4 regions of the Bradyrhizobium sp. Ken51 genome follow, and region 1 is predicted to be linked to each of the others. Evidence: riboswitches for the same ligand, from Rfam matches in the RefSeq annotation. Region 1 holds a riboswitch; each other region holds the start of a gene.
What was found. Region 1 has a riboswitch for cobalamin ahead of metE (5-methyltetrahydropteroyltriglutamate--homocysteine S-methyltransferase). Riboswitches for the same ligand answer to the same signal wherever they lie in the genome.
Positions count from the first base shown of each region.

Region 2: linked by a shared signal. The riboswitch ahead of AC0L27_RS00315 (TonB-dependent receptor) and the one ahead of metE (5-methyltetrahydropteroyltriglutamate--homocysteine S-methyltransferase) in region 1 are both predicted to bind cobalamin.
Region 3: linked by a shared signal. The riboswitch ahead of AC0L27_RS00335 (energy-coupling factor ABC transporter permease) and the one ahead of metE (5-methyltetrahydropteroyltriglutamate--homocysteine S-methyltransferase) in region 1 are both predicted to bind cobalamin.
Region 4: linked by a shared signal. The riboswitch ahead of AC0L27_RS00400 (DUF1636 domain-containing protein) and the one ahead of metE (5-methyltetrahydropteroyltriglutamate--homocysteine S-methyltransferase) in region 1 are both predicted to bind cobalamin.

Region 1 is NZ_JBVVPB010000040.1:28,925-33,735, forward strand. It holds gene metE (5-methyltetrahydropteroyltriglutamate--homocysteine S-methyltransferase) at 1-1,797, opposite strand, end outside; cobalamin riboswitch at 1,898-2,097, opposite strand; gene AC0L27_RS36415 (4Fe-4S binding protein) at 2,858-3,061, opposite strand; gene AC0L27_RS36420 (EAL domain-containing response regulator) at 3,646-4,811, opposite strand, start outside.
Region 2 is NZ_JBVVPB010000001.1:68,403-73,213, forward strand. It holds gene AC0L27_RS00310 (PepSY domain-containing protein) at 1-551, opposite strand, end outside; gene AC0L27_RS00315 (TonB-dependent receptor) at 563-2,920, opposite strand; cobalamin riboswitch at 3,037-3,237, opposite strand; gene AC0L27_RS00320 (histidine phosphatase family protein) at 3,310-3,882, shown strand; gene cobT (nicotinate-nucleotide--dimethylbenzimidazole phosphoribosyltransferase) at 3,883-4,811, opposite strand, start outside.
Region 3 is NZ_JBVVPB010000001.1:73,323-78,133, forward strand. It holds gene cobT (nicotinate-nucleotide--dimethylbenzimidazole phosphoribosyltransferase) at 1-15, opposite strand, end outside; gene cobF (precorrin-6A synthase (deacetylating)) at 31-780, opposite strand; gene AC0L27_RS00335 (energy-coupling factor ABC transporter permease) at 826-1,503, opposite strand; cobalamin riboswitch at 1,541-1,760, opposite strand; gene cobA (uroporphyrinogen-III C-methyltransferase) at 1,806-2,537, opposite strand; gene AC0L27_RS00345 (cobyrinate a,c-diamide synthase) at 2,534-3,844, opposite strand; gene cobM (precorrin-4 C(11)-methyltransferase) at 3,844-4,626, opposite strand; gene AC0L27_RS00355 (cobalamin biosynthesis protein) at 4,623-4,811, opposite strand, start outside.
Region 4 is NZ_JBVVPB010000001.1:86,236-91,046, reverse strand. It holds gene cobD (threonine-phosphate decarboxylase CobD) at 1-452, shown strand, start outside; gene AC0L27_RS00410 (cobyric acid synthase) at 441-1,889, opposite strand; gene cobO (cob(I)yrinic acid a,c-diamide adenosyltransferase) at 1,900-2,535, opposite strand; cobalamin riboswitch at 2,576-2,793, shown strand; gene AC0L27_RS00400 (DUF1636 domain-containing protein) at 2,889-3,272, shown strand; gene cobW (cobalamin biosynthesis protein CobW) at 3,269-4,333, shown strand; gene cobN (cobaltochelatase subunit CobN) at 4,333-4,811, shown strand, end outside.

The sequences.
Region 1 (4,811 bases):
TCGGATCGCGAGAGCGATCTGTCGGCATGTCTCGCTCCGCGGGATGTCGTCACGGACGAACGACCAATTCAGGATCGTCACCGGTCCGGTCAGCATAGCCTTGACGGGTTTTTTGGTCAGAGACTGCGCGTAGCGCCACCATTTGATGGTCATGGGCTTCGGGCGGGAGACATCTCCAAACAGGATAGGAGGACGAACGCACCTCGAGCCATAAGACTGAACCCAGCCGTGCTTGGTAAATGCGAAACCCAACAGCTTCTCGCCAAAATATTGAACCATGTCATTGCGCTCGAACTCACCGTGTACGAGCACGTCCAGGCCGATATGTTCCTGCCACTGCACGGTACGGGCTGTCTCTGCTTTGAGACGCTGCTCGTACTGCGTGTCATTCAGCGCTCCCCGGGCATGAGCCGCACGCGCATTGCGGACGTCGGCCGTTTGCGGGAAGGATCCGATGGTTGTCGTTGGAAACATCGGCAATGCGAACGCGACGCGCTGGACGTCCGCACGCTGGTTGAACGCACTGCGACGGCGACGCATGTTATCGCCGATGGCGGCCATTCGTCGGGCGACGTTCGCACTGTGGATCTTGGGCGACGTTTCGCGGGTGACGGATGCATCCTCTGAGAGCGCGAGTTCATCGGCCACGTCGGCAGCATGGCCGGCCAGCGCTTTGCCCAATATCGAAAGCTCCTCGATCTTCTGCACTGAGAACGCCAGCCACGTCTTCAGATTGGGATCGAGATCGGTCTCTAGCTCAACGTCAGTCGGAACATGAAGTAGCGAGCAGGAGGGAGCAATCTGAACACGGTCCCTGCCCAGCTTTTTGACCATAGGAGCAAGCTGGTCGAGCAGCGCCGGCAGATTGGAGCGCCAGACGTTGCGACCATCAACGACGCCTAGCGAGACCACGAGATCTCCACGGGCTCTGGCGACAATCGCGTCCAACTGGCCGGGTGCCCGAACCAAGTCGACATGGAGCCCGGCAACGGGCAAAGCCAAGACCGTCTCAAGATTGTCGCCGACCGCTCCAAAATATGTGGCCAGCATGATTTTTAGAGCCGGCACGGCGTTAACGAAGTGAGCATAGGCCCGGCGGACAGCCGCGCGAGATGTTTCGTCGACGTCCATCACTAGGCATGGTTCGTCGAGCTGAACCCATTCAGCACCGCGCGAGGCTAGTTCGCGGAGAACATCGACATAGACTGGGAGGAGCCGATCAAGCAGCGACAGCGGATTGAATGCGGGATTTACGCTTTTGCCAAGCTTCAGGAAAGTGACTGGGCCAACTAGGACGGGCCGCGTCTGATAGCCGAGGCTTCTTGCCTCCTCATATTCCTCGATCGGCTTCCGAGAGACATACTTAAAGATCTGATCCTGGTGAAATTCCGGCACCATGTAGTGGTAGTTCGTATCGAACCACTTCGTCATCTCCTGTGCGGCTACGCCGGGCCCATGCTGAGCGTGACCACCGTCCTGAGCGCCACGCGCCATGGTGAAGTAGGTTTTGAGCGACACAGGACCTTCGGTCCAGCCGTAAACGTCGGGAATGGCGCCGACCATTAGGCTGGTATCGAGCACATGGTCGTAGAGCGAGAAGTCATTCGAAGGAATGACGGTCGCACCGCGGGATTTCTGCCGTGCCCAATTAGCGGCACGAAGTCCACTCCCCGCCTCGAGGAGCTCGGCTTCGCTGGACTTTCCCGCCCAGTAGCTCTCGAGCACGAATTTGAGTTCGCGTCGTGGGCCGATGCGTGACGTCCCCAGTGTGGCAACGGGAAGCGAAAGGATAGACATAGCTTAGACCCCATGATTGGGGCAAAGGCCATGGCGGACGCATACAGCGAACATCGCGTGAGCGACAACTGCTTGGCGCACACCGGGACACCCCGCCCGTGGACGATATCTTGTCGAGGCAGGTCTCCTGGCTCACGGGTCGTCGGTGCTGTCCGGCCTTCCCGAAGCCGCATGGCTTCAGTGACTTCGTTGGACAGCGGCTCGCCGCTTACAGTTGCGGGGGCAGCGCCGGTTTTGCACCGGCTTCCCTCTTAGCTCCGGATCAAACGAAATCCAAAGACCGCGACGGCTGGAATTATGCGCACGAGGATCGATGCGTCAACCTACCGATTCTCGCGGTGATATTGCCCAAGCGATTGCGAGCGTACTAGCAGCGTGCGAGGGTCTGCGCGCGGCCTGGTGAACAGGCGCGGATCTGTGGAGGCTCCGCTTGTAAAATGCGTTCGCTTTCAACACCCTGCTCGCGTAAACGGATGAACTCCGCGACCGGAACGAACCCGGGCCGTTTTCGCTATCTGTATGATCGCGACGAGGCGGGCCTTGTCCGTCAGCAGCTTTTCCAACCTGCGAGTTAGGAAGATGCGATGAGCCTTGGCCGGCATCCGTTTGGTCATAGCCCATGAGGCTCCCTAGAAACTAGGAAGCCGGATTGCTCCAGGATCGCACGGATGATCAAGTCGACTCCTTGGTGTTCGGCCGGCCCGCGACGAGGCACGAGGTCGTCCGTCTCCCTGAGGTTGGTTAAGATGATCTTCTCGGTACGCCAGGTATTCACGTGCTGAGCGACTTTGGCGCCAGCTTCGATGCGCTCGTGGCCGCTCCACGCCGGTCTGCCTCGCCTCGGCTCGTAACTAGCGACCATCAGCCTCAACGCCGCCACTGGAGGATCTTCGTCCGACCGAGGCCCTTCGAGGGCCTCCTCGGAGTCGATCAGCGTCTTAAGCGCGTAACGATGTTAATCGACCTCGATGCGCCCCATGCGGCGGGTGGTCGCCTCAAGGTCGACATCTACGACTTCGTTCGCGAAATCGAGCGATGAGGCCTTCTGGACGCGGGCTGCTTATGCTGTCTTGGACGGGACACAGGTGTCAGGGACCGGACAGACCACCGCGCATTGCGGCGTGTCGCAATGGCCCTCGCACTCCGTACATTTTTTGGCGTCTATAACGTAAATGTCGCGCTTCAGGCTGATCGCCGCGTTGGGACACTCGAACTCACATGCGCCACAAACGGTGCATTGCGAAGCGACGATCTTGTAAGCCATGCCTTCCGACTCCTTAGGCGAGCGATGCCATAGGCGATCCCTTTCAAATGCCGTGCCAAACGCAGACGCGCTCAAGGTTGGGCAATTTGCCCAATTCGACTGTCCGGGGTCTGAGACCATGTTGCATCTGCGACAGCAACAGGCCGCTTCAATTTCAGGCTAGGAGCTCTCGGGCCCTCTTGAGAGTCAGTCGCGGCTTGACCGCTGCGAGCGTCCGTCGGTTTGTTTGGGACGTCAGCGCGGGGGCAAGCGAGGCTCGACGCTTCCGAAACCGGCCGCGCGACAAAAAGCCGCGAGCGGACGCAGGTCTACGTCGGATCTCGGCAAACCTCCGGTCAGACACCACCGACGGAGGTTTTCGCAAGCCTCGCTCATGGCTGCAACGCTAGCTCCGCGGATCGACTCGCTGGAGGCTTGCAAAAACGGGTTTGTGGTACAACAAGCTTCGTAGGGAAGTGAAGTTGCGGCGGGGCGAGCGACACTGGCCTTGCCAAGTGACTGATTGAATTGCACTCAGGCTCATGCCTGGTGCCGAGTAGGCACGGCGGTACTCGTGAGCGCTGCTAGGCTTCGCTTGGCCGCACTCAGCCACTCGTGACGCAAGCTGGAGCATGGTGGAAAGATGACTGTGCAAATTGCTTCAGTGGCATGGCTTTTCCGAACAGATGGCCCTGCGCAAGGTCGAAGCCGAGTTCGGTCACAGCGATTAGGTCGGCCTGGCTCTCCACACCTTCGGCGACGGTGCGCACATTGTACTCTTTGGCTAGATCGACGATATGGCGGCACACCGTTCGCTTGAGGGGCCCATTCGCGCAGCCGCCGACGAACTGACGATCCACTTTCAATTTCATGAACGGGAATTTTTCTATGCCCATCAGCTGTGGCCAATTGGCACCGACATTGTCGATTGCAAGGCCAATGTTGTGAAAGCGAACCTCACGCGCAACCTGGACCAGGAGATCTAGGTTCTGGATAGCTTCCACGCTCTCGATTTCGATCGTCAAACCGCCGAAAGCGGGGTGCGACGGCATGCGCCGACAGAGATCGCGTACCGCCTGCGGGTCAATCAGGAATGCTGCCGGGAGATTGATGGAGAGATCGATCGAAGTTTGCTGCTCCAGAAGATAATGCCAATCCTTGATCGCGCGGTCGATCACGAACTGCGACAACTCCCTAAAATGCGGATCCTGAGGCTCCGGGATGAAATAGGCCGGTGGAACAACGCCCCAGGTCGGGTGCCGCATTCGCACTTGCGCCTCTGCGCCGCGGCGGCTAAGGGTACACGCGTCAAACTTCGGCTCATACCAGAGCTCAAGCCAGCCAGCATGTAAGGCTTCTCCGACATGAACCGCGGGACGGGGCGCCGGCTCTTTTGGCAAGAGCATGGCGATCCGATCGCGCAACGTCTCGGCTGCAAACGGCGTCCTGAGCGGCGGCAGCATAGCAAGCCCATATTCACTACCGACCTGCTGCACTGCCGCCATGATGATCGACTCTCGGGCTCCGAACGCCAGCACTCGGCCTGCAAATTCTTCGCGTACCAGTATCTCGAGCAATCGTCCAGGCTCGATGCGGTCCGAGCCAATGCCGAGCAGGATCAGATCAGGGAACTCCGTGCTGAGTACGAGCGGCAGCTCGTCAGCAGTCCTGCATTCGCTAATAACAAACCCCATATTCTCCAGCACATCCCGTAGAAAGGCGCGCAGATGCCGCTTGCCGACGGCCAGGCACGCCCGCGGCCGCACCTTAC
Region 2 (4,811 bases), on a different contig from region 1:
CGCTCGCTGCGCGTCGTATCCAGGACGATCTCGCCGGTGAGCGAGGAGACATAGACCTCCGTTCCGGCGGCGTCGCCGAGGGCAACCCGAAACAAGGGACGATGGCGGTCAAAGCCGTTCGGCACGCTCCATTGGTCATAGTCCGAGCGCGCAACGATCGTGGCCCGCGCAGCATCGAGCCCACGGCTGCGGGCGTGATCTCGCGCGATGGCCAGCACGACGTCGAATGATTTGACCGACGCGTCGGCCCCATCGGAGGCGCGGACTGCACCCGCGCGCGACGGCCCCGCGACGATATAGACCGGTCCGTCGCTGCGCTGGATCAGGCGAACGCGCGTCGCATCCGCGATGCCGCTTGCGGCCACGGCATCGGCGACCGCAATCCTCGTCTCAGCGCTAGCCAGCGGCACGAGCCCGGCAAAACGTTCCGTTTCCGTCAGAGATGGGAACGGAACGAAGTGCATCACGATTCCCGTCGCGAACCACATCGCGAACAGCAGGCAGAACGCGATCCCGAGCCATCGATGCAGCAGGACGAGCGCGCGCATCATTGATCAGCGTCCTACCATTTGAACGCAGCCGAGATCTCATAGGTGCGCGGCGTGCCCAGCAGGATCTGGTCAGGATAGAACGGATCGCCCCAGATCGCGTAGCGCTTGTCGGTGATGTTGCGCACCCGGAAGGTCAGGCGGGCCTGGTCGACCGCATTGAATACGGCCTTGGGGACGTCGACGAAAGCATAGACGTCCGCGACGGTGTAGGCCTTCAGCGTCACGGTGTTGGCATCGGTGTTGTAGCGGTCGCCGACATGGCGACCGGTGATGCCGAGCTCGACCGTCCAGGGCGTGAAGAACCGGTAGGACGCGCCGGCATTGGCGACGACGCGCGGCACGTTCGGCGGCGTGTTGCCGGAAAACGAGCCGCCGACAAAATCGTAGTCGGCGTAGCGCGCATCGACATAGGCGATGTTGCCCCAGAGGCGCAGAGGCTCGATCGGACGCACGGACGCGGCAAGCTCGACGCCCTTCGACTCCTGCCGTCCGGCAAGGTTGAGCTGCATGCCGCCGGCCGCGGCATAGACGTTCTTGCGCAGGATGTCATAGGCCGAGAACGACCACTCCGCCCGGTTGTCCCAGAACAGGTGCTTGACGCCGGTTTCGTAGGTGCGCGCGGTGGTCAGGTTGAGCGGATCGGTCGGATTGAGCAGGAAGATGTTGTTGGCTGCGATGTCGGCGCCGGTCGCATATTGGCTGAAGAAGGTCAGGCCCGGAACGGCTTCCCATGTGTAACCGATGCGCCCCGTTGTCGGGACCCAGGATTGCGAGAACGGGAAGTTCGCCTTCTCCAGACCGAACTTGTCGGTCGAATTGCGGTCGAGCCCGATATGCTCGACGCGCAGGCCGCCAACCAGCGCGAAGCTGCGCGTGAGCTTCAGCCGGTCCTCGAATGACAGCGCCTCGTTGTCGATCCGCGCGGTCTGCTGCTGAATGGTGAGCAGGCCGCAATAGCCGCGAGGCGGATCGACCAGCGGAACGGAATCGCCGGGAAAATTTGCGGCGCCCGGCCTCACGAAATCAAGGTAGCTCGAGGACAACGTCGTGACCAAGCGGTTGTCAAAGCCGGCGATATTCGTATCCCAGATCAGGTCGGTGATGTTGCCGACCAGGCGTTGGCCGTGCGCAACATAGAAGCGCTCACGGTCAACCATGTTGGTACCGGAATTGAACGCCTCGACCTCATTATTGAACCACGTGCGCTCTGCGCCATAACCATAGGCCTGGCTCTTCAGCGTCAGGTCGGGCGCGAGCTTCAGCTCGAAGCCGCCGCGCAGCCAGACCTCCTGTGCGACGTTGCGATTGTCGAGGACGTTGTAGTTGGTGTTGAAGGTGCGATCATCGATCGTGACCGGGCCGAGATTGGTTTTATTGTAGTTCGAGACGTAATTGCCGGACACGATCCCCGTCGTCGCATGCGAGCCGCTGAACGCGATCGGCACCAGCGGCGCACCCCAATAGGCTTTCGAGCGATCTTCCCGATACTCGATCGCACCCCAGACCTTGAGGCTGTCGGAGAAGCGGTAGTTGAGCTGGCCCGACACGTCGAGCGTCTTGGTGTTGGTGTCGTCGGCAAAGCCGTTGAGCGAGGAACGGCTGACGTCGAAGCGGTAGTCCAGCCCCTGCACATTGGTGCTGCCGCCCGAGCCGTAATGCGCCCGGAACGAGTTCAGCGAATCCCAGGAGAAATCCGCCTCGTTCCGGATCGGACCGGTGTGCGGCTGCTTGGTGACGAAGTTGATCGCACCGCCGGCGGCGCCCTCGCCCGAGATCAGCGACGCCGGGCCTTTCAGGAATTCGACGGCCTCCAGATTGGCCGTGTCGGTGATCCGCGAGGTCATGTTCTGCGGACCGATCTTGATGCCGTTGTAGAGCGTGTTGATCTGGCTGTTGGTGAAGCCGCGCATGGAGAACGCCGAGGGCTCGGCCGGATTGTCGCCGGATGTGACGCCCACCGCTCCCTGCGCGACGTCGGACACGGTGCGATAGCCCTGCTCACGCATGGTTGCGGCCGAGATCACCTCCACGGTCGCGGGCGTTTCGCGCACGGTCAGGCCGAGGCGCGAGGCGCTTTCGGCGACTACGTTGGTGTTGAGCGGCGTTTGCGCCGCTGCGATCGGCACGACAGGCTTGGGCACTGCGGATGCAGTCACCGGCCGGCGCGCTGCTGCGCGACGTGGGCCCTGCGCCTCCCGCGCGGCGGGCTTGGCCTGCTTGCGGGATTGGGCGGGCGTTACCTCGACCGGCGGCAGAGGTTCCGGGGCCTGCTGGGCCAGTGCGGCGGGAGCATCAAGGATGACAAAGGATGTGAGCGCCGCGGATGCGAGCAGGAATGCACGCGGTCGTACAATGCGAACAGGAGACACCGTCTTGGACCTCGGAGTGACGTCAGTGGCACGTCACAGCGAACCAAGGTCCCATCTTCCGGCTTCCAGCCTTCCGATGAAGCCGAATGTCTGTACTCCCCGACCGACATCTTCGCGTGTGACCACGGCTGACGGCAGGTCTCCTGGCTCGCGGGTCAGTACCTTGCATCGCCTTCCCGGGACCGAGATACCCAGTGGCACGTGACGCAAGATTCGCCGCTACAGTTGCGGGGGCAGCCACGGCATTGGGGACAACGTCCCCGCACCGCATTCCCTTTTCATCCCCTCTCGGGGAAACCGTCGCGAGCATCTAGGATTACGATCCAGACAGAGTCAATGTGCCAGTTGCGGCGTTATTGCCACAACGACCAGTTTCCTTGGAGATAAGCATGGAAGGCGAGACCTTCCTCTGGCTGATACGGCACGCGCCCGTCGATGGCGTCCCAGGGACGATCCACGCAGCCGACGCGCCGGCCGATCTCGGCGCTCGAGCGCAGCTCGAGGCTCTGCGACACCGCCTGCCGCGGGACGCCACGAGCTATGCGAGCCCGTCGCGGCGCACGGTTGAAACGGCCCGCGCGCTGGGGCTCGAGCCGCTGCAGCTGGACGGATTCCGCGAGCAAGATTTTGGTGACTGGACCGGCCGTCGGCATGACGAACTCGCCGCGACCGGTGGCGAGGCCTATGCACGGTTCTGGAGCGATGCGGCGCGCGGACGGCCGCCGGGCGGCGAAAGCTTCGAGGAACAGGTCGCGCGCGTCCGGTTAGGTCTGTCAAAGATCGGCGCCGGCGCCGCAACGCTCGTCGTGCATTCCGGCACGATCCGCGCGGCGCTTTGCATCGCGCTGGATCTGACGCCACAAGCGGCGCTCCGCTTTGTGATCGATCCGCTGTCGCTGACCCGGATCGACCGGCTCGCGACCGGCTGGCGCGTCGTCTCGGTCAATCAGCCGATGATTTAATCAGGCCGGACGATCCGGCACATTGGCCTGCGCAAAGGTCGCCATGCCGTTGTGGAGCGCGCAAGCCGACCGCACCAGCGGCAGCGCGATGGCCGCGCCCGATCCTTCGCCGAGCCTGAGATCGAGGCTGATCAGCGGTTGCACATTCAGCGCGCGCAGCACCAGCCGATGTCCCTGCTCGGCGGATTGATGCGAGGCCAGCAAGAAAGGCTGGCACGAGGGGTTGAGCCGCGCCGCCGCCAACGCCGCGACCGACACGATAAAGCCGTCGATCAACACGGGGATGCGGCGCTGTGCAGCGGCGATAAGGGCACCGCAGATGGCCGCGATCTCGAGACCGCCGACGGCGCACAGGATCTTTTCGGGCGAAGCGCCCGCAACGCCACGGCGTGCGATCGCAGTGTCGATCACCCGCGCCTTATGCGTACGGCCGGCCGCGTCGATCCCGGTGCCGCTGCCCGCGATCTCCCCGGCGCTCACGCCCAGCAAGCCGGCCGCGATCGCCGCCGATGTCGTGGTGTTGCCGATGCCCATCTCGCCGAAGATCAGAAGATCGGGCTGTCCGGCCTGCGCGCGCGCCACCGCACGTCGGCCGGCTTCGAGCGCAAATGCCAGCTCTGTGGAGGTGAGCGCAGCTTCGACGCTGAAATCGCGCGTGCCGCTGCGCGGCTTGTCGGTCACGATTCCGGCCATCTCCTGCTGCGCCAGCGTGCCGGCGTCGACAACCTCCAGGTTGGACCCCAGCTCACGCGCGAGCACCGAGATCGCGGCTCCGCCGGAGGCGAAGTTCGCCAGCATCGCGATGGTCACTTCTTGCGGATAGGCCGAGACGCCCTGCGCGACGATGCCGTGATCGCCGGCGAAGATGATGATCGGCACCCGCGCCGCGCGCGGTTGCTCGGTTGCTTGCAGGCCCGCAAGCTCGATCG
Region 3 (4,811 bases), on a different contig from region 1:
CCATTCGGGGAGCATGCTGCCTCGCTTGCCTCACGGCCTGCGCTTGAGGATGTAATTGTCCATGATCCAGCCGTGCCGTTCGCGCGCCTCTTGCCGCACCGCGACGATACGCGGGCCGATCTCGGCCAGCGCGCCGGACATGATAATCTGATCGGCCATGCCGAGATAGGCGCCCCACCAGATGTGCAGGCCCGCCGGATCGAGCGACTGGAATGCCGTGCCGCCGTCGAGCATCACCACCACGGTATCGACACCTGCCGGCCAGCCGCCATCGCGCAAGCGGCGTCCGGTTGTAACCAGAAACGGCTCGCCGATGTCGTTGAGCGGAATCGCATGCGCCGCGCACAGCGCCTGGATCGAGGTGATGCCGGGAACAACCTCGATTTTCGGCGAGGGATTGAGCCGCCGCGCGATGCGCAGCGAGGAATCATAAAGCGAGGGATCGCCCCAGATCAGCAGCGCGACCTTGCCCTCGCCTTTGAGATGATCTGCGATCGTCTGCGACCAAGCCGCAGCCACGGCATCGTGCCAATCGTCCACGCCCTTGCGGTAGTCCGCTTCAGCGGCGTCGCGCACGGGCAGATCGAACTCGGCAACGCGCGTCTTATCGTTGGTGAGCACATCCGCGCAGATCGTCCGCCTGAGATCGGCGAGGTCGGACTTGGCCGTCCCCTTGCGCGGGATCAGGACGAGATCGGCCGCGTTGATGGCAGTGATCGCGGCGCGCGTGAGCCGCTCGGGATCGCCGCAACCGATGCCTATCAGGGAGAGCGTGAGCATCGTGCCCGCGAAGGGCGGCCATGACGGCCGCCCTTTCGCTTGTCTCTAGGCCGCGTTGTGCAAACGCGGTGTGACGAGGCCGGACGCGGTGACGCCGCGCAACGACTTCGCCAGCGCCAGCACGCCGAGATCGGCGAGCGGCTCGATCACGATGACCAGCGCATAGGACGCCGCGAAGGTCGCGATGTTGGCGAGGTTGGTCGCGCCGAAGCCCGATCCATAAATCGCCCAGAACGCCACCCAGGCGATGACACCCGCCTGATAGGTCGTCGAAAGCGCCAGCGCCTGGCGGTACTTCAGATCGACATAGGCCGTGTTGCGCGAAATGATCCGCGTGGCGATCGCCTGGATCCCGAACAGCGGCACCAGCAGCGTGGTGACGTTCATGCCATATTGCGGCAGGTCGGGCGGCTCGAAGAAGATGCCCTGGAACAGCAGGCCGAACGCGAGGCCGAACGCCGCGGGCGCCGCTCCAAACAGCAGGAACAAGGTCGAGCCGAGGATGAAGTGCACTTCGGACACGCCGACCGGGAAGTGCGGCAGGATCTCGAAGAAGACAAATACAAGTCCCGTAGTGGCGAGCGTGCGCGCCGCGAACGACGTGATACCCTGCTCGCGCACGGTCTCGACCGCGAGCTTCAAGGCAACGCCGCCGACGGCGATGCCGGTTGCGTAACTCAGCACGAGCTTGGCGTCCGAGACTAGTCCGGGTTCGATATGCATGGCTCAGATCCTTCTTGCCGTCACACCCGACGGCCTTGGCCTCAAAACGTGCACGGCCGGTCTCCTGGCTCGCGGTTCACTGGGAGTCTCCGGCCTTCCCGAACCTTGCGGCCCAGTGGCTGATCGAAGTCCCTCACCGCTTACAGTCGCGGGGGCGGCTGGGGTTTTGGGCGCCGCAACTGGGTCCGCCCATCCCCATTCCCGATTATGCTCCGGCGCTTTGCGCCGCGTCGAGCACCATGCCTCTCCTGTGTGCCCCTTTCGCCAGCCGGGCGTCAAGGGGTGAAGGGCGGCCGAGAGCGTCATGACGGATAATCCCCCGCCAGCGCGCCGAACAGGATGACGGCCGCCGTGGAGGCCGCTCCGCCCCGCGCAAGCTGCTCGGCAAGTTCCGAAATGGTGGTGCGAACCAACCGCTCGTCGGGACGGCCGAGCGATTCGGCAAACAGCGCCGGCGTGGTTGGGGCGAGGCCGTGCTCGATCAATTTGGCGACCAACGCCGGAAACGTCCGCCGGCCCATATAGACCACGGTCGTCGCCTCGGGATCGGCCAGCGCTGCCCAATTGAGGTCTGGCGGCAGCTCGCCGGTGACGTCCGCGCCCGTGATGAACTGCACCCGCCGCGAGGTATGGCGCCGGGTCAGGGGAATGCCGGCCTGGGCCGCAGCGACACAGGCCGTGGTGACGCCCGGAATGATCTCGTAGCCGATGCCCGCTTCACGCAGCGTCTCGAGCTCCTCCTCGAGCCGGCCAAAGATGCCGGCATCGCCCGACTTCAATCGCACCACGCGCGCGCCTGTTACGGCATAGTCGACCAGCAGGCGGTTGACATGGTGCTGCTTGGTCGAGGCCCGTCCCGCCCGCTTTCCCACTGCAACAAGATTGGCGCCCGGCCGGGCCAGATCGAGGATCGCGCCCGAAGCAAGATCGTCATAGAGCACGACGTCGGCCTCGCGCAGCCGCGCGGCACCCTTGAGCGTGAGGAGCTCGGGATCGCCGGGGCCGGCGGAGACGAAGGACACAAAACCGCTCACCGGTCCTCCGCGATCAGATGGAAGAACGTGCCAGTGGCTTGTCCCCGCCGCGAGCCGGTCTCGGCGATGACCGCGCCTGTCGCGTCGTGCACGACCGCCAGCGGCGTGTCGGGCTGCGCGAGGATCGTCGAATAGTGGAATTCGTGGCCACGCAGGCGTGCACCGGCCTGATGACCCGGCATCGGCGTGGCGAGTTCGGCTAGACGATAGCCCAGATGCATGCGGCGCTTGGCAAAGCTCGTCTCCAGGCCGAGCAGACCCGTCATCTCGTGGCGGATGCCGTCGGCGTCGGTCAAAGCGGTGCCCAGCACCATATAGCCTCCGCATTCGCCGTGCACCGGGCGCGTTTCGGCGAAGCCGCGCAATCCGGTGTGGAAGCGCGCATTGGCCGCGATCTTGCCGGCCTGCAGCTCGGGATAGCCGCCGGGCAGCCAGCACACATCGGCACTCGGATCAGGGCCTTCATCGGCAAGCGGCGAGAATGTCGATATCTCCGCACCCGCCGCGCGCCACGCTTCCAGCATATGCGGATAGACGAAGGAGAACGCGGCGTCACGGGCCAACGCAATGCGCTGGCCGGGCGGCGTCACGTTGATGCCGCTCGCGACGGGTTGTGGCAACCAGGTGGCAGCCGAACGCAGCACTGCGTCGAGATCGACGTGCTCGGCGACGAAGCGCGCGGCCTCGTCGATCAGCTTGCCGATCTCCGCCTGCTCCTCGGCCTGCACCAGCCCGAGATGCCGTTTCGGCAGGCTGATCTCGGCATGGCGCGGCAGCGCGCCGAACACGGCGATGCCGGCATCCAGCAGCGCATGCCGCACGAGAGCTTCGTGGCGGGGGCTCGCAACGCGATTGAGCACGACGCCTGCGAGCCGCACGCCGGGACGATAGTCGCGAAGGCCCGCGGCGATCGCCGCCGCCGTTTGCGCCTGTCCCGAGGGATCGATCACCAGCAGCACCGGCCAGTCCAGCATCTCTGCAATGTCGGCGGTCGCCCCGGTGCCGCAGACGCCTCGCGCGGCCACGCCGTCGAACAAGCCCATCGAGCCTTCAGCCAGCACGACATCGGCGTCAATGCCGCGACTGACGAGATGCGAGATTGTCCCGCGATCCATCGCCCAGCTGTCGAGGTTGACCGAAGCGCGTCCTGTCGCGGCTGCATGAAACGCGGGATCGATGTAATCGGGGCCGCTCTTGAAGCACTGCACCCGCAATCCGCTGTTGCGCCAGGCGCGGGCAAGCGCCAGCGTCAGCGTCGTCTTGCCGACGCCGGAGGCCGGCGCGGAGATGACGAGCCCTGCCGCCATCAGGACACCTCCGGAAAGCGCGGCTCGGCGCCGACCGGCCGATAGCGGCGATCATAGTCGGCAGCATAGAGACGGCTCTCGGAAAAATCCGCCGCGCCCAGAGTCTTGCCGACCAGGATAAGCGCGGTACGCTCCATCTCGGCTCCGACAGCAGCGTCGAGTGTTGCGAGCGTGGCGCGGACGATGCGCTGGTCGGGCCAGCTCGCACGCCAAACGATCGCGACCGGGCAATCCGCGCCATAGTGCGGCGTCAGCTCGGCGACAACCTTGTCGAGCAGATGGATCGACAGATGGATCGCGAGCACCGCGCCGGTGGTGGCGAACGCGGCGAGCTTCTCGCCTTCCGGCATCGCGCTGGCGCGGCCAGGCGTGCGCGTCAGCACCACCGTCTGGGCAAGGCCGGGCAGCGTCAGCTCGGCCTCCAGCGCAGCCGCGGCGGCCGAGAAGGAGGGAACGCCGGGCGTGACCGTGTAGGGAATGTCGAGCGTGCGCAGGCGGCGGAGCTGCTCGCCCATCGCCGACCAGATCGAGAGGTCGCCCGAATGCAGCCGCGCTACGTCCTTGCCGTCCGCATGCGCGGCGGCGATCTCCGCGATGATGTCGTCGAGTGACAGCGGCGCGGTGTTGACGATCCGCGCACCGGGCGGGCAATGCGCCAGCACGCCTTCGGGCACCAGTGAGCCGGCATAGAGACAGACCGGACAGGCGGCGATGAGGTCGCGGCCGCGCAACGTCAGCAAGTCAGGGGCACCCGGCCCCGCACCGATGAAGTGCACCGTCATGCGCCGTCCCCTTCCGCAATTGCCGCGGTCGCGGTGCGATCCTGCGAGACCACCCGCGTCGCAATCAATCGCGCGCGCGGACCAGCTGCCGCGAGGGCCGCCGCTTCGGCGACCGATCCCGTCCCGAATTTTTCGGCGACGAGTTTTGACCGCGTTGGCGTGTCGATGCCAGCCAACATTTCGGC
Region 4 (4,811 bases), on a different contig from region 1:
TTGCATCCGAGGACCGGCCGGGGCTGCTGATTCTGCGCTCCTTCGGAAAGTTTTACGGCCTTGCCGGCCTGCGGCTCGGTTTCGCGCTCGGCAATTCGTCCGACATCGCCAGGATCGCCTCGATGTCGGGGCCTTGGCCGGTCTCGGGAGCGGCGATCGCGATCGGTTGCCGCGCTCTGCATGACGATGCCTGGGCCGAGGCCACGTCCGCGCGGCTCGCGCGAGACTGCGGTCGCCTCGACGGCATGGTGCAGTCGCAAGCTTGGACGGTCACTGGCGGGACGCCGCTGTTTCGTCTCTACGAGACGCCTGACGCGCTTGCCGCGCAGGAGAAGCTGGCGCGTCACCATATCTGGTCGCGCGTGTTCGCGCGAGAGCCGACATGGCTGCGCCTCGGGCTTCCGGGCGGCGAATCCGAATGGACGCGCGTGGCCGAGGCGCTAGCGCGCTAGCGCGAGCAGGCCTTCCACGTCGAGATGGGTTTCGATGTGATCGGCGAGCGCGTCGAGAGCGCTCTCGACCCTTGCGTGATAGGGCTCGTTGCCCGCGGGAATGTCGAGCTTTGCCAAGAACGCCTTGCGGAAATCATCCGACGTGAAGAGGCCGTGCAGATAGCTGCCTTGCACGCGCCCGTCGCGCGAGATCGCGCCTTCCGGTTCGCCGTTCAGCCTTGCGAATGGCCGCGCGCGATCCGGCCCATCGGTGCGGCCGATGTGGATTTCATAGGCCTCAATCGGCTGTTCTGTTGCGGCATGCACGGCCGCAACGCGCGTCAGCGTCTTTTGCGGGCTCATCACCGTCTCGACGTCCAGAAGCCCGAGGCCCGCTGTGTCGCCCGCGAGGCCCTCGATCCCATCGGGATCCGTGACGCTGCGTCCGAGCATCTGATAACCGCCGCAGAGGCCGAGCACATGGCCGCCTCTGCGGTGATGCGCCAGGAGATCGATGTCCCAGCCTTGCGCGCGCAGAAAGGCAAGATCGCCGCGGGTGGATTTCGAGCCGGGGATGATGACGAGGCGCACGTCGCCGGGAATGGCTTCGCCCGGCCGCACCATCACGAGATCGATGCCGGGCTCGAGTTTGAGTGGATCGAGATCGTCGAAATTGGCGATCCGCGACAGCGCGAGACAGGCGATCTTGCATTGGCCGGGCTTGCGCGCATCGCTCAGGCCCAGCGCATCCTCAGCCGGCAACTCGCCGGCGCGCCCGAACCAGGGCAGCACGCCAAAGCCGCGCCATGCGGTCTTCTCTTCGATCAGTCTGTAGCCGTCGTCGAACAGCGTGGGATCGCCACGGAACTTGTTGATGACAAATCCCTGGATCATCGCGGCATCATCGGGGTCGATCACCGTCTGGATGCCGACGAGTTGCGCGATGACCCCGCCGCGGTCGATGTCGCCGACCAGCACGACCGGCACATCGGCTTTGCGCGCAAACCCCATATTGGCGATGTCGGCCTTGCGCAGGTTCACCTCGGCCGGGCTGCCGGCGCCTTCCACCAGCACGAGATCGGCACGCGCCTTCAGCCGTTCGAAGCTCTCCAGCACCGCAGCCATCAATGACGGCTTCATCGCCGCATATTCACGCGCACGCGCGGTCGCAATGCGCTTTCCGTGCACGATCACCTGCGCGCCAACATCCGTCTCCGGCTTCAGCAGCACCGGGTTCATGTCGGTATGCGGCTCGACGCGCGCGGCGAGCGCCTGGAGCGCCTGGGCGCGGCCGATCTCGCCGCCGTCGACGGTGACGGCCGCGTTGTTCGACATATTCTGCGGCTTGAACGGGAGCACGCGCAAGCCGCGACGCACAAAGGCGCGCGCGAGGCCGGCGACGATGAGCGATTTGCCCACGTCCGAGCCGGCCCCCTGGATCATCAATGCGCGCGCCATCGCGAGTTTCTTAGAACTCGACGCCGGCTTGCGCCTTGATGCCGGAGCGGAAGGGATGCTTGACCAGCGTCATCTCGGTGACGAGATCAGCGACCTCGATCAGCTCGTCCTTGGCGTTGCGTCCGGTGAGCACGACATGCGTCATCGGCGGCTTCGAGGTCGTCAGGAATTCGACGACCTCCGCGATGTCTAGATAGTCGTAGCGCAGCGCGATGTTGATCTCGTCGAGCACGACCATGCGGAGATTCTGGTCGAGGATCAGCTCCTTGGCCTTCTCCCAGCCGGCGCGCGCGGCGGCGATATCGCGGGCGCGGTCCTGCGTCTCCCAGGTAAAGCCTTCGCCCATGGCGTGGAACTGGCAGAGGTCGCCGAAATGGCCGGTCAGCATGCGGCGCTCGCCGGTATCCCAGGCACCCTTGATGAACTGCACGACGGCGCAGGGGAAGCCGTGGGCGACACAGCGGACGATCATGCCGAAGGCTGAGGAGGACTTGCCCTTGCCGGCGCCGGTGTGGACGATGATGAGGCCCTTTTCGCCGCTCTTGGTCGCCATGATCTTGTCGCGGGCGACCTTCTTCTTCGCCATTTTGGAGGCGTGGCGGGCGTCGGTTTCGTCGGCCGTCTGGGTATCCGGTTCTGACGTCATCGGACGGGGTCCTTCGGCTTGACAAGAGGCGGTCGGGGGCAAATGGTGGCCCGGCGTTGGTTCCTGTCCTACGACAGGCGAAGAGGGAATGCGATAGGGTCCGAATCGGCAAGATTTGGTTCCAAAATGCAGCCGCCCCCGCGACCGTGACCGGAGAGATGCCCGAAGCCACTGATCCCCTGGGGATCGGGAAGGCGGGGATCGAAGGGGAAACCCTGCTCCGCAAGCCGGGAGACCTGCCAACGCGGACGATTTTGGACCGGCGGACGGGGTGTTCCGCGACGGGGAAACGGGCCTTCGCAAGAACGGTTCGTGGGCCTCTTCGCTTCCCGCTGTTTATTCTGGAAGAAGCGATGACCGTCACACTTCATGTCTGCATCACCTGCCGCGCCGGCCAGACGCTTGGCGAGGGCGAGACGACGCCCGGCAAGCGCCTGCATGGTGCGATCCTCGAGGCCGGCGTGCCCGACGGTGTCAGCGTGGTTCCCGTCGAATGCCTGTCTGCATGCAACCAGGGTTGCTCGGTCGCGCTCAGCGCGCCCGGCCGCTGGTCCTATGTCTATGGCCGTCTGTCGGATGCGAATGCGAGCGACGTGGTCGCGGGCGCCGCGGCCTATGCGGCCGCGTCCGACGGCCTCGTGCCCTGGCGCAGCCGCCCGGAGATCTTCCGCAAGCAGTCGCTTGCCCGCATTCCCCCCATTCTCCCCTTGGCCGTCGTGCCGGAGGCCGCCGAATGAATTCGCTCGCAAAAGTCCCGGTCACGGTCGTCACCGGCTTTCTCGGCTCAGGCAAGACCACGCTGATCCAGCATCTGCTTGCCAATGCCAACGGCAAGAAGCTCGCGGTGCTCGTCAACGAGTTCGGCAGCGAGGGCGTCGATGGCGAGATTCTGAAATCCTGCGCCGATGCGAATTGCCCAGAAGAGAACATCATCGAGCTCGCCAATGGCTGCATCTGCTGCACCGTCGCCGACGATTTCATTCCGACCATGGAGAAGCTGCTGTCGCGGCCGGTGCGGCCCGATCATATCCTGATCGAGACCTCGGGCCTGGCGCTGCCCAAGCCGCTGCTGAAGGCGTTCGACTGGCCGGAGATCCGTTCGCGCATCACGGTCGATGGCGTGATCGCGCTGGCCGACGCCGAAGCTGTCGCTGCCGGCCGTTTCGCGCCGGATCCTGACGCCGTCGAAGCGCAGCGTGCGGCCGATGAAAATCTCGATCACGAGACCCCGCTATCGGAAGTGTTCGAGGACCAGATTGCCTGCGCGGATATCGTGCTGCTGACGAAGGCGGATCTTGCGGGCGCGGCAGGCCTCGAAGCGGCCAAGGCGGCGATCACCGCCGAGATGTCGCGCCGCGTGCCGATGCTGGCGATCACCGACGGTGCGATCGACGCGCGCCTCATCCTCGGCCTCGGTGCTGCCGCCGAGAACGATCTCGCCGCGCGTCCATCGCATCATGACGGCGAGGAGGATCACGAGCACGACGATTTTGCCTCCGTCGTGATTGATCTTCCTGAGGTCACCGATATCGACACGCTGGTTGCATCCGTCCAGCGTCTGGCGCGGGAGCAGAATGTGCTGCGCGTCAAGGGTTACATCGCGGTGGAAGGCAAGCCGATGCGCCTCTTGCTGCAAGCGGTCGGCGAGCGCGTGCGCCACCAGTTCGACAAGCCCTGGGGCGCAGGTGCGAGGCAATCAAAGCTCGTCGTGATCGGCGAGCATGGCGATATCGACGAGGCCGCGATCAGGGCAGGACTTGGTATTTCAGGACTTGGTCTTTCAGGAACTGGAATCTGATGCACGTCGTCTTCCGCGAGAGCCGCGGTCTCGAGGAGACCGCGATACCAAGGGACATCGGCCAGGATCCGGCCGATCTCGTGGTGCTCTCGTATTCGGATTCCGATCTTGCCGCATTCGCGGCCGGCTGGCGCCGTGGTCGCGACAGCCTGCCGTCACTACGGCTCGTCAATCTCGCAGAACTCCGCCATCCGCTCTCGGTCGACACCTATATCGAGCGCACTCTGGCGCAGGCGCGCGGCATCCTCGTGCGTCTGATCGGCGGCGAATCCTATTGGTCGTACGGGCTCGCGGCCCTGCAGCAACTGGCGAAGGAGCGCGGCATCGTGCTGGCCGTGCTGCCGGCGGACGGCCGCGACGACACGCGGCTGGATGCGTATTCGACCCTGCCGGTCTCGACATTGCGGCGGCTCAAGGTGCTCTGCGACACCGGCGGCCCCGTCGCAGCGCAAGCCGCGATCGCGCAGCTTGCGCTGGC